DNA from 4 places in the Pseudomonas sp. FP2309 genome. Region 4 is predicted to be linked to each of the others. Evidence: predicted binding sites of a transcription regulator. Region 4 holds the regulator's gene; each other region holds the start of a gene.
The links. The regulator FliA, encoded in region 4, starts transcription of late flagellar genes. The targets are predictions, from matches to a motif close to CTAAAGTTTNNNNNNNNNNNGCCGNTAA.

Region 1: PSH59_RS13240 (methyl-accepting chemotaxis protein) is a predicted target of FliA. The motif match lies at 1,592-1,619, and genes of this name have one in related genera.
Region 2: PSH59_RS09695 (methyl-accepting chemotaxis protein) is a predicted target of FliA. The motif match lies at 1,740-1,767, and genes of this name have one in related genera.
Region 3: PSH59_RS12290 (methyl-accepting chemotaxis protein) is a predicted target of FliA. The motif match lies at 1,982-2,009, and genes of this name have one in related genera.

The regions. Positions count from the first base shown of each region.
Region 1 is NZ_CP117439.1:2,905,757-2,908,836, forward strand. Features, by position in the region: gene PSH59_RS13230 (methyl-accepting chemotaxis protein) at 1-5, shown strand, start outside; partial or broken gene PSH59_RS26335 (PAS domain-containing protein) at 164-802, shown strand; partial or broken gene PSH59_RS26340 (methyl-accepting chemotaxis protein) at 953-1,387, shown strand; gene PSH59_RS13240 (methyl-accepting chemotaxis protein) at 1,720-3,080, shown strand, end outside.
Region 2 is NZ_CP117439.1:2,080,918-2,083,997, forward strand. Features, by position in the region: partial or broken gene PSH59_RS26270 (chemotaxis protein) at 1-62, opposite strand, end outside; gene PSH59_RS09690 (Na+/H+ antiporter family protein) at 301-1,620, shown strand; gene PSH59_RS09695 (methyl-accepting chemotaxis protein) at 1,801-3,080, shown strand, end outside.
Region 3 is NZ_CP117439.1:2,700,530-2,703,609, forward strand. Features, by position in the region: gene pnuC (nicotinamide riboside transporter PnuC) at 1-71, opposite strand, end outside; gene PSH59_RS12290 (methyl-accepting chemotaxis protein) at 280-1,914, opposite strand; gene PSH59_RS12295 (undecaprenyl-diphosphate phosphatase) at 2,146-2,976, shown strand; gene PSH59_RS12300 (DUF1294 domain-containing protein) at 2,973-3,080, shown strand, end outside.
Region 4 is NZ_CP117439.1:3,938,303-3,941,382, forward strand. Features, by position in the region: gene PSH59_RS18010 (protein phosphatase CheZ) at 1-583, opposite strand, end outside; gene PSH59_RS18015 (chemotaxis response regulator CheY) at 602-976, opposite strand; gene fliA (RNA polymerase sigma factor FliA) at 1,146-1,886, opposite strand; gene fleN (flagellar synthesis regulator FleN) at 1,883-2,716, opposite strand; gene flhF (flagellar biosynthesis protein FlhF) at 2,823-3,080, opposite strand, start outside.

The DNA of each region.
Region 1 (3,080 bases), 1.0 Mb from region 4:
CTTAGGATCGTTCGGGGCGGGCTCACAAAGGTTTACGGCTTCAGACTTACTATGATTCAACAGGCGGTTTTCCATGTTCAACACCAAGATCAAGCACCAACTTAACGCTCAGGCGGCCGAGCTGTCGGAGCTGCGCCAACTGCGCGATGGCCTGGACCGCGAAATGCTGACATTGAGTATCGACTCGGCGTTTGCAATTACCGCCTGCAATCAGAACTTTGCCCAGGCGTTGGGCTACACCCAGAATCAGCTCCTGGGGCGCGCCATGGCTGATATCGTGCCGCAGTACGTATCCAAGCTGCCGTGCTTTCACAACTTTCGCGCCGCGGTGGCGGCAGGCAAGTCAATTTCTGACGAATACCGATACCTGCATGCCGACGGTTCACTCGTGTGGCTTGATGCCCATTGGCAACCCATAGTCGACAGCGCCGGCCGGTTAAGTCACATCACCTGCCATGCGACGAACATCACTTCACGCGTTGAAAAAGCCTCGGAAAACGCGTCCTTCATTGATGCATTACTTCGCTCGACGGCGGTGATCGAGTTCGATCTTTCCGGGCATGTACTCATGGCCAATGAGCAATTCTTGAAAGCGATGGGCTACAGCCTGGGCCAGGCTAAAGGCAGTCACCACCGTATTTTCTGTAAGCCGGATGAAGTTTCATCCCAGCGATACACGGACTTTTGGTCAACCTTGAATAAGGGTGAGTTTGTCGCCGGCCGCTTTGAACGCGTCGACAGTCGTGGCCAGACCGTATGGCTGGAAGCGACGTACAACCCGGTTTATGACACTGAAGGAACGCTCTGCAAAGTGGTCAAATTTGCGACGGTCGTGACTGACCAGGTCTCTCATGAACAGGCCGTCAGCCAGGCAGCCCTGACGGCGTTTGAAATTTCGCAACAGACCGATGTGGCGGCCCAGCGCGGCGCCGTCGTGGTGAAGGACACGATGCACACCATGCGCAAAGTCGCAGTGGATATGCAGGCTGCCTCCAACGGTGTCGAAGCGCTCGGAAAACAGTCACTGTTGATCAGCTCGATCATCCAGACGATCAGCAGCATCGCCCAACAAACCAACCTGTTGGCCTTGAACGCGGCCATAGAAGCGGCGCGCGCGGGTGAGCAAGGCCGAGGCTTCGCGGTCGTCGCTGATGAAGTGCGCAAATTGGCTGGACGCACCAGCGGCGCGACTGAAGAGATTGCATCGGTGGTGTTGCAGAACCAGAAACTGGTCGATGAGACGGTCAGTGAGATGGCCAATAGCAAGGCCCAGGCTGAGCAGGGCCTCGAATTAGCTACCCAGGCAGGCGACGTGATTGTGGAAATTCAAGACGGCGCCAGGCGGGTGGTCGACGCCGTTGCTAAGTTCGCGCATCAGATCGCTTAGCAAAACATGCCGCGGCAATGGGAGTGGGTGAGGCGCGTAATGAAGAGGAGGGGCGCGCATGCTGCAGCGCGTTCTGAGTGAACGCGCTTATCTCATTCAGGCCGGATGCGACCGAAGCTCACCATCTGCTATGCCTCCACGACGCCGATAGGCCTCTGCCAGGGACGGCACCCACGGGCGTACCACCGGCTTTTCAACGGCGTGCTCAACGTTTGCGACTTCAGGTCGATAACTTTTTGAACATGCCAACCATCAGTGGGAAACCGGAATCTCGTATGCGCCTTAGAAACCTCAATTTAGCTCCACGAGCTGCCCTGTTTTTCGCTTCTATCATCGCGCTTGTTGTTGTTCTGGGCGTATTTGCAGTCCTGCAAATGGGCAAGCTCAGGGATGCTGAAAAAGACGTTGAACTCAATTGGATGGCCAGCATCCGCCAAACAGCGTTGATGAATACCACCACCCTTCGCCTGAGGCTCGAAATCCAGCGAGGCCTTGCTGACCCTCAGTCCATTCAGAAGAACATTGATAGCTTCGCGGGCCATCGCAAGGCATTCAAGGATGCAGTGGCGAACTATGAGCCTCTGATCGCGAGTGATAAAGAACGCTCGTTTTACACGGCGGTAAAAAACAGTGCCGACGCCTATTCCAAACAGCTGGACCTTCTCGATCCGTTGATGAGACAGGGCGACTTAGCCACCGCAGCCAGTCTGGTGACTACCAGCATCCGCCCGGTCACGAACACGCTGGAGCAGCAGATCAAGGCCTTGACCACCTTTAACGATGAAGGTGCAGCCCAAGCAGGACAAACCGCGACGGATCTTTATAACCATGGCCTGTGGCTGGTTGTCGGCCTTATCACGGGCGTGGTCATTCTGACGGTGGGATTGGCATTACTGCTGACGAAAAGTATTACGTCTCCAATTAACGATGCGTTGTCCGTCGCTGAGCGTATCGCGGCCAGTGACCTCTCCAAGGAGGTAGTGGTCAGCGGAACTGATGAAGCTGGCAGGCTGTTGAGCGCGCTGGCGAAGATGCAGGCAAACCTGCGCGCCACCATCATGCAGATATCGGACTCCTCCACCCAGCTGGCATCAGCGTCCGAAGAGATGACGGCGGTTACTGAGGAGTCGAGCCGGGGTCTTGTCGTGCAAAATGACGAGGTCAACCAAGCGGCAACAGCAGTCACGGAAATGAGCGCGGCAGTTGACGAGGTCGCTCGCAACGCGGAGTCAGCTTCCGAAGAGTCAAAGCGTACCCAGGGCTACACCGAGGTCGGTTTGGCGCGAGTGGCTCAGACATTGATGTCCATTCAAAAGCTCAACGGCAACGTGGAAAACACCAGCGAACAGATTCAAGGGCTGTCGGATCGTGCCCAGAGCATCAATAAAGTTGTCGAGGTGATTCGGGCGATTGCAGAGCAGACCAATCTGTTGGCCCTGAACGCCGCCATCGAGGCCGCGCGGGCTGGAGAGCAAGGTCGTGGGTTTGCGGTCGTCGCCGATGAAGTCAGAGCGTTGGCCCATCGCACCCAGGTGTCGACCCAGGAAATCGAGCAGATGATTGCCGCCATTCAGAACGATTCTGACCTGGCCGTAAAAGCGATGAATACCAGCCGAGATCTGGCGACCGAGTCACTTGGCGTCGCCCAGGAAGCCAGCACCTCACTGGATCAAATTGCGAGCGCTATTGTTCA
Region 2 (3,080 bases), 1.9 Mb from region 4:
AGCAGGCAGAGGCCGGCGAGTAGGGTGATTTTCCATTGAATGGAGAGTTGTCTAAGCGACATCGGTACATCCTTACCTGAACACACAGAGAAAGGCGTATCGGCCGCCACAGACGCTTCTTTATTCAAACGTTCAATTTAAACCTGAAATCGGCGTCGTTTTTTGACATGTGGCCCCGCCTGCTGCAAAGTGCGCGCCCTCTAATAAGACCTCCTTTAAAGCCTGCACGCGGGTTTCCAGCCAACGGCCACCCAGGCGTGGGCATGCCTGTTTTTTATGTTTCTGCTTGAGGTAACCATGATTAACGCAGTCATCGCCGCGGTCGGCACCATGCTGGTGCTCAGCCTGTCCCGTGTGCATGTGGTCATCGCCATCATCGTCGGCGCCCTGGTGGGTGGCTTGACCGGTGGCCTGGGCATCGAGGCCACGCTCAAGGCGTTCAACGGCGGCCTGGGCGGCGGGGCGACCGTGGCGTTGTCCTACGCGCTGCTTGGAGCGTTCGCGGTGGCGATTGCCAAGTCCGGCCTGGCCCACGCGTTGGCCGACAAGGCGCTGTTGCTGGTCGACCGCCAGGAAGCCAGCGGCGGCAGCCACGTCAAATGGCTGTTGATCGGCCTGCTGGGGGGGGTGGCGATTGCTTCGCAGAACATCCTGCCGATCCACATTGCGTTTATTCCGCTGCTGGTACCGCCGCTTCTTTATGTGCTGACCAAGCTGCAACTGGATCGCCGTCTGATTGCCTGTGTGATGACCTTCGGTCTGATCACCCCCTACATGTTCCTGCCGGTGGGCTTCGGCAATATCTTCCTCAACCAGATCCTGCTGGCCAATGTGGCCAACGGCGGCGTGGACATCAGCCAGGTCAACGTGACCCACGCCATGAGCCTGCCGGCCCTGGGCATGGTGGTCGGCCTGCTGGTGGCGGTGTTTTTCAGCTACCGCAAAAAGCGCGTGTACGACCTGAAGAAAATCGAGCGGGTCGAGCAAGTGGCGGTGCAGTACAACCCACTGACCCTGCTGGTGGCCGGCCTGGCGATTGCTGCGGCGTTCATCATTCAACTGTGGCTGGACTCGATGATCATCGGCGCCCTGGCCGGCTTTCTGATCTTCTCGGTGTCGGGCATCGTGCGCTGGCGCGACACCGATGACCTGTTCACCGAAGGCATGAAAATGATGGCCATGATCGGCTTCATCATGATCGCCGCCTCAGGCTTTGCCGAGGTGCTCAAGGCTACCGGCGACGTGCGTTCGCTGGTGCAAGCCTCGGCGGCCTATATCGGGCACAGCCGTGGCGTCGGCGCTTTGCTGATGCTGCTGGTGGGCTTGCTGGTGACCATGGGCATTGGCTCGTCGTTTTCCACGGTGCCGATCCTCGCCGCGATTTTTGTGCCGCTGTGCGTGCAGTTGGGATTCAGCCCGATGGCCATCGTGTGCATCGTCGGCACGGCGGGCGCGTTGGGCGATGCCGGCTCGCCTGCGTCGGACTCCACCCTGGGCCCGACCTCCGGCCTGAACAGCGACGGCCAGCACCACCACATCTGGGACACCGTGGTGCCGACCTTTCTGCACTACAACCTGCCATTGCTGGCCTTTGGCTGGCTGGCCGCGATGACGCTTTGATCCTTGTTGTCCGCCCTCGTGGCTATCTGTGAGGGAGCTGCGGTGGTGAATGGGGCTTGTTGTGGTGAGCGGGCCATATCAGATTCCCCCAACAAGCCCACCCACAAACACATTGCCGTCTACAGAACCTGCGCCCGCGGCCGATATACCTCTCAAGTCGCCCAATAAGAGAGAAAAGCCATGCGTCTGAGTCTGAAGGCCAAAGTCCTGTCCCTCGCCGTTGTACCGGTGTTGCTGTTTGCTCTGGTGATCAGCCTGACCACCGTGTGGATTCTCCAGGGGCAGGCGCGCAATGAGGTGGATGAAACCCGCCAGCGCCTGCTTAACGATGCCAAGGCCACGCTGCAGAGTTATGTGGAAGTGGCCATGACCACCATCAAGCCGCTCTACGACGCGGCTGCGCCCGGCGATACGGCCGCCCGGGCCCAGGTGGTCAAACTGTTGTCCAACACCAGTTACGGCAAGGACGGCTACTTCTTCGGCTACGACTCCGAGACTATCCGCCTGTTCAAAGGCAACAGCCCCGATGGCGTGGGCAAAAGCTTCAAGGACAACCGCGATCCCAACGGCGTTTACGTCAACCGCGATCTGGTCAAGGTCGGCAAGGACGGCACGCACTACCTGCAATACAGCTCGACCCAACCCGGTCAGACCGAACTGGTGCCCAAGATGGGCTACACCGAATACCTGCCCAAATGGGACATGGTGATCGGGACGTCGGTCAACCTTGATGGCATCGAAGCCCAGGTAGCAGTGGTCGAGGCCAAGGTCGAAAAACGCATGGAAGGCGTGTTGTTGAGCATCCTGGGCTTGGCCGTGGTGGTGCTGCTGGTGATCGCGGCTGCCGGCATGCTGCTGGCCAATACCATCCTGCGGCCGCTGCATTTGATGAAAGCCAACCTCGATGACATTGCCGCCGGCGAAGGCGATTTGACCCGCCGCCTGGCCATCACCAGTCAGGATGAGTTGGGCGACCTGGCGGGGGCGTTCAACCGCTTTGTCGACAAGATCCATGGTCTGGTGCGCCAGATCACCGAAATGACCGCGCAATTGACCGGGCTGGTGGGCCAGGTGTCCGACCAGGCCCAGCGCTCGGAGCAGGCCATGGAGCGTCAGCGCCATGAGACCGATCAGGTGGCCACCGCGATCAACCAGATGTCTTCCGCCGCGCAAGAAGTGGCACGCAGCGCCCAGGGTGCATCGGTGGCGGCGCAACAGACCGACGCCGAAGGCCAGGCCGCCAAGCGCGTGGTGGACGGCAGCATCGCGCAGATCCATGCGCTGGTGAACGACATTCGCAGCAGCGGCGTGTCCCTCGACAGCTTGCAGCAGGATGTGTCATCGATTGTCAGTGTGCTCAGCGTGATCCGTTCGATTGCCGAACAGACCAACCTGCTGGCCCTCAACGCTGCCATCGAAGCTGCGCGGGCAGGCGAGGCCGGCCGTGGTTTTGCGGTGGT
Region 3 (3,080 bases), 1.2 Mb from region 4:
GGGTTTTGCTTGACCGTCAGCCAGACAGCGATCACCCCCAGGGCAGCGGCGAACAGTTCAAGCCCGGACATGGCGGATCCTTTGGGGAGTGGGAGAGGGCGCTGATTGTAACCAAAGACGGCCTCGTGCAGGCGCCGACTTTGTCGAGACCGGGCTCGCCGCCATGGGCGAACGTGCCGTGGAGAGCGAACTTGCCCCGCGCCGGACTGCGCAGCAGTTCCACAAAAATGCCTTACCGTGCTACTTCCCGGCACCGCTTCACAGCCCGCTCCCGCAGCATCACACCTTGAACTGGCGCAACAACCCATCCAACTGCTCACTCAAACCGCGCAACTGGGCACTGGCCAGGCTCGACTGTTCCGCGGCGACCGCCGTGCTGTGGGACAACCCCGCCGCTTGGGTGACGTTCTGGTTGATGTCTTCCACCACGTGGGCCTGTTGCAGCGTGGCGCTGGCGATCGAGGCGTTCAGGCCGTTGAGGTTGCGCAGCGCCTGGCCGATGGCGTTCAGGCTTTCACCGGCCAGGCCCGCTTGCTCAATGGTCAGTTGCGACGCGCTATGGCTGTCACTGATCACCTTGACCGCAGCTTCCGAGTGGCTTTGCAGGCGCTCAATCATCACCTGGATTTCGGCGGTGGATTTTTGCGTACGCTGGGCCAGCAGACGGACCTCATCGGCCACCACGGCGAACCCGCGACCTTGCTCGCCGGCGCGCGCCGCTTCGATGGCAGCGTTCAGGGCCAGCAGGTTGGTCTGGTCGGCGATGGAGCGGATGACTTCCAGTACACCGCCAATCTGCGTGCTTTCACTGGACAGGGTGCGAATCACTTCCACGGCCTGGCTGATGGTGGTGGAGAGCTGGTCGATCCGTTGCAGGCTGCCGTCGATATTCACCTGGCCTTGCTGGGCCTGGGCTTGGGCTTCGCGCATCTCGCTGGCGGCGTGTTCGGCGTTTTTGGCCACGTCCTGCACGCCGTAGGTCACTTCATTGATGGCGGTGGCCACCAGTTCCATCTGCTGTGACTGCTGCTGGCTGCGGTCATGGGCCTGGCTGGCGTTGGTGCCCAGCTCCGCGGACGACTGGCCCAGGGCGTTGGCGCAGGATTGCAACTGGCTGACCACTTGGCGCAGCTTGGCGGTGAAGCTGTTGAAGTGCTGGGACAGTTGCGTCACTTCGTCACGGCCGTGGGTGTCGAGGCTGCGTGTCAGGTCGCTTTCGCCGCTGGCGATATTGCCCATGGCATTCACCGCTGCCTGCAGCGGACGCACGATGCTGCGGGCGATCAACGACACCAGCAAGCCCATCACCAACGCGATGCCCAGCACGATAAACGACGCTTTCCACACCTGAGCGTTGAATTCGGCCTGCACGTCGTCCACGTAAACGCCGGAGCCGATAATCCAGCCCCAGGGTTCAAACAATTGGATGTATGAGGTCTTGGCGACCGGTGCGTCGGCACCCGGCTTGGGCCAGCGGTAGTTGACGATACCGGCGCCCTTGGCCTTCGCCAGGCTGACGAACTCGTTGAATATGGCAAAGCCGTCAGGGTCGCGAATGGCCGACAGGTTCTGGCCATCCAGTTTGGGGTTGGCCGGGTGCATGACCATCACGGGGGTGAGGTCGTTGATCCAGAAATAGTCGTCATGGTCATAGCGCAAACCGCGCACAGCACTCAGGGCTTGTTTCTGTGCCGCTTCGCGGGTCATCACACCGGTGGTTTCGAGTGAGTGATAAAACGTCAGGATGCCGCTGGCGGTCTGGACCACGTGCTGGGTCTGTTGGCGCTTGGCCTGGTAAAGGTCGTCGTGGATCTGCTTGAGCATCAGCAAACCCAGGGCCATCAGCATCAGCACGGCGACGATCAGGATCAGCCACAGGCGTCGGCTGATCGACATGTTGCGCAAACTGTTCATTCGTCCTGTCACTCCGGGCTTTTATAATTGTGGGCGTTGCATCGACTTTTACGCCTTGTCTGATAGGCTTTCGGCCCGTAATCGTAAAACCTTAGTACTGCTTGATTTTCACAGCATTTTTGCAGGCCGGCGTTGACCGTTATCAACGCCGGCCTTCAGTGCGCTCGTCGTCAGTGAACCATTAAAAAAGACTAACAAGGCATGCCATGGCGCATGACCTTTGGGGGAAGCATGGATTTTTGGACTGCCATTCAGGCATTGATTCTTGGCGTAGTGGAGGGGCTGACCGAGTTCCTGCCGATCTCCAGCACCGGCCACCAGATCATCGTCGCCGATTTGCTCGACTTCGGCGGCGAGCGTGCGATGGCGTTCAACATCATTATCCAGCTTGGCGCCATTTTGGCAGTGGTCTGGGAGTTCCGGCGCAAGATCCTCGACGTCGTGACGGGCTTGCCCACGCAGCGCAATGCCCAGCGTTTCACCGTTAACCTGTTGATCGCGTTCCTGCCGGCCGTGGTGCTGGGGGTGATCTTCGCCGACCTGATCCATCATTACCTGTTTAACCCGATCACTGTGGCCACGGCCCTGGTGGTGGGCGGCATCATCATGCTGTGGGCCGAGCGCCGTGAGCATGAAGTGCATGCTCAGACCGTCGACGACATCACCTGGAAAGACGCGCTCAAGGTGGGCTTTGCCCAGTGTCTGGCGATGATCCCGGGCACCTCGCGCTCCGGCTCGACCATCATTGGCGGCCTGCTGTTCGGCCTCTCGCGCAAGACCGCCACGGAGTTCTCGTTCTTCCTGGCCATGCCTACCATGGTCGGCGCGGCGGTGTACTCGGGCTATAAGTACCGTGACCTGTTCCAACCGGCGGACTTGCCGGTGTTCGCGGTGGGTTTTATCACCTCGTTCATCTTCGCGATGATCGCGGTCAAGGGCCTGCTCAAGTTCATCGCCAGCCATAGCTACGCGGCGTTTGCCTGGTACCGCATCGGGTTTGGCCTGCTGATTCTGGCCACCTGGCAGTTCGGTTGGATCGATTGGGCGGCAGCCAAGGCATGAACATCCAGCATCCGCGCCTGAAGGCCGCAATCTTTGCGCTGCTGTGCACGGCGCCGTTGTTGGGCTCGGTATTGGTGTGGCATCGCGGCGAAACCGTGATGCCG
Region 4 (3,080 bases):
TCTCCACTTCGGTGACCAGTTGAGTCACACGCTTGATCACCTGACCGGTGAGGTCCTGGTAATCCTGGGCCAGCAAAATATCGTTGAGATTGCTGGACACCGTGCGGTTGTCCTGCTCGCTGCGCGACAAAAACCCTTCAACCCGACGTGCCAGCTCACGAAACTCTTCAGCTCCCACTTCCCGGCGCATGAAGCGGCCCCAGTCGTTGCTCAGGGCCTGGGCTTCAGTGGCCATGCCGTTGACCAGGGGCGTGGCGTTTTCCACCAGGTCCATGGTGCGGTTGGCCGCCGCCTCAGTCAGCCTGACCACATAGGACAGGCGTTCGGTGGCATCAGTAATCTGCGAGATTTCTTCGGCCTGGGGCATGTGCGGGTCAATCTGAAAATTGACAATTGCACTGTGCAGCTCGCGTGTGAGCTTGCCCACTTCCTGGTACAGGCCGCGGTCACGGGTCTGGTTGAGCTCATGGATCAACTGCACCGCGTCGCCGAAATGGCCTTTTTCAAGGCTGTCGACCAACTGGTGAGCATGCTTTTTCAGGGTTGACTCAAAGTCTCCCAGTGTCGTTTCTTTATGCTCCATAGCTCCCCCGCGATGGCATTAGCCGTGGATGCGTTCGAAGATTTTTTCGATCTTCTCTTTCAAGGCCAATGCAGTGAATGGCTTGACCACGTAACCGTTAACCCCGGCTTGGGCGGCTTCGATGATCTGCTCACGCTTGGCTTCGGCGGTGACCATCAACACAGGCAGGCTGCGAAGTTTCTCGTCGGCGCGCACGTGGCGCAGCAGGTCGATGCCAGTCATGCCCGGCATGTTCCAGTCGGTTACCAGAAAGTCGATGCTCCCGCTGTTGAGGATCGGAATCGCCGTAAGGCCGTCATCCGCCTCGACCGTGTTTGTGAACCCAAGGTCACGCAACAGGTTTTTTATGATCCGCCGCATCGTTGAGAAGTCATCAACGATGAGGATTTTCATGTTCTTGTCCAATTCGACCTCCAAGCAGTCTTAAACGCGCCCAGCACCTGGACGCGCCATTTCAATCAACAGGCATTACACAAAAAGGACTGCCGGGGGCACCACGAGCCGAACCCGCGACGGTCAATCACCGTCGCGGTATCGCTTTGCAGTGTCCCCACACTGCCTGTCAGCGCGCTCGCCACTCTCCCAAACGCCCCCGCAAGCGGGCGGCGCACTGGCTGTGTAACTGGCTGACCCGCGATTCGCTGACCCCCAGGACCTCACCGATTTCCTTGAGGTTCAGCTCTTCGTCGTAGTACAGCGCCAATACCAGTCGCTCACGCTCAGGCAAATTGGCAATCGCGTCAGCCAACGCCCCCTGGAAGCGTTCATCCTCCAGGTCGCGCGCCGGCTCCATGTGAGTACTCGCGCCGTCCTCGTGCAACCCTTCGTGTTCGCCGTCCTGCAACAGGTCGTCGAAACTGAACAGGCGGCTGCCCAAGGTATCGTTCAAAATCCCGTAATAATCGTCGAGACTCAATTGGAGTTCGGCCGCAACTTCGTGATCTTTAGCGTCGCGACCGGTTTTTGCTTCAATTGCGCGAATTGCGTCACTGACCATACGTGTATTGCGGTGCACCGAACGGGGCGCCCAGTCACCCTTGCGCACTTCATCGAGCATGGCGCCACGGATACGGATACCCGCATACGTCTCGAAACTCGCACCCTTGCTCGCGTCGTATTTGGTCGACACTTCGAGCAGACCGATCATGCCGGCCTGGATCAGGTCTTCGACCTGGACGCTGGCGGGCAGGCGAGCCAGCAGGTGATAAGCGATGCGTTTGACCAGTGGCGCATAACGCTCGATCAACTCACCCTGACTGTCACGGGCAGACTTCTTGTAGGCGTTATAGCCGTTCGCTGTCATAGCACGGGTCCTGCGCTCGTCTGATGTACCAATCGCTCGACGAAAAACTCCAGATGCCCCCGTGGGTTGGCGGGCAACGGCCAGGTATCGACCTTCTGAGCAATAGCCTTGAACGCCAATGCGCACTTGGAACGAGGGAACGCTTCGTAGACTGCACGCTGCTTTTGCACAGCCTTGCGCACACACTCGTCGTAGGGCACTGCACCAACGTATTGTAGGGCGACATCGAGAAAGCGGTCCGTGACCTTGGTCAACTTGGCGAACAGGTTGCGCCCTTCCTGCGGGCTCTGGGCCATGTTGGCCAGCACGCGGAAGCGGTTCATGCCGTAGTCACGGTTAAGCAGTTTGATCAGGGCGTAGGCGTCGGTGATCGAGGTGGGCTCATCGCAGACCACCAGTAGCACTTCCTGCGCCGCGCGCACGAAGCTGACCACGGACTCGCCGATCCCGGCGGCGGTGTCGATCACCAGCACGTCGAGGTTGTCGCCGATATCACTGAAGGCCTGAATCAGACCGGCATGCTGCGCCGGGCTCAGGTGCACCATGCTCTGGGTGCCGGACGCGGCCGGCACGATGCGGATACCGCCAGGGCCCTGCAGCAGCACATCGCGCAGTTCACAGCGCCCCTCGATCACATCGGCAAGGGTGTGTTTGGGCGTCAGCCCCAGCAGAACGTCGACGTTCGCCAGCCCCAGGTCAGCATCCAGCAGCATGACGCGACGGCCAAGCTCTGCCAGGGCCAGGGACAAATTCACTGACACGTTAGTTTTCCCGACGCCACCTTTGCCGCCGGTCACCGCGATCACCTGTACGGGATGCATGCTGCCCATTTTATTTCTTTACCTTGTCTTGCTTAGACGCAGGCTACATGGCTTGGCCGCTTGAATCGCTTGCAGACCATCAATGTAGGTACATTTCACGGTGTTCATCCTGACTTCAACCGACCCGTTTGGCGGGGTTGTGGTAGAGGTCGGCGAACATATCGGCCATCGCTTCCTCGCTAGGCTCTTCTTGCATTTGCACGCTCACTGCGCGGCTGACCAACTGATGACGGCGCGGCAGATGCAGGTCATCCGGAATCCGCGGGCCATCGGTCAGGTAGGCAACCGGCAGTTCATGGCTGATCGCCAGGCTCAACACTTCGCCCAGGCTGGCGGTTTCATCCAGTTTAGTCAGGATGCAACCGGCCAGGCC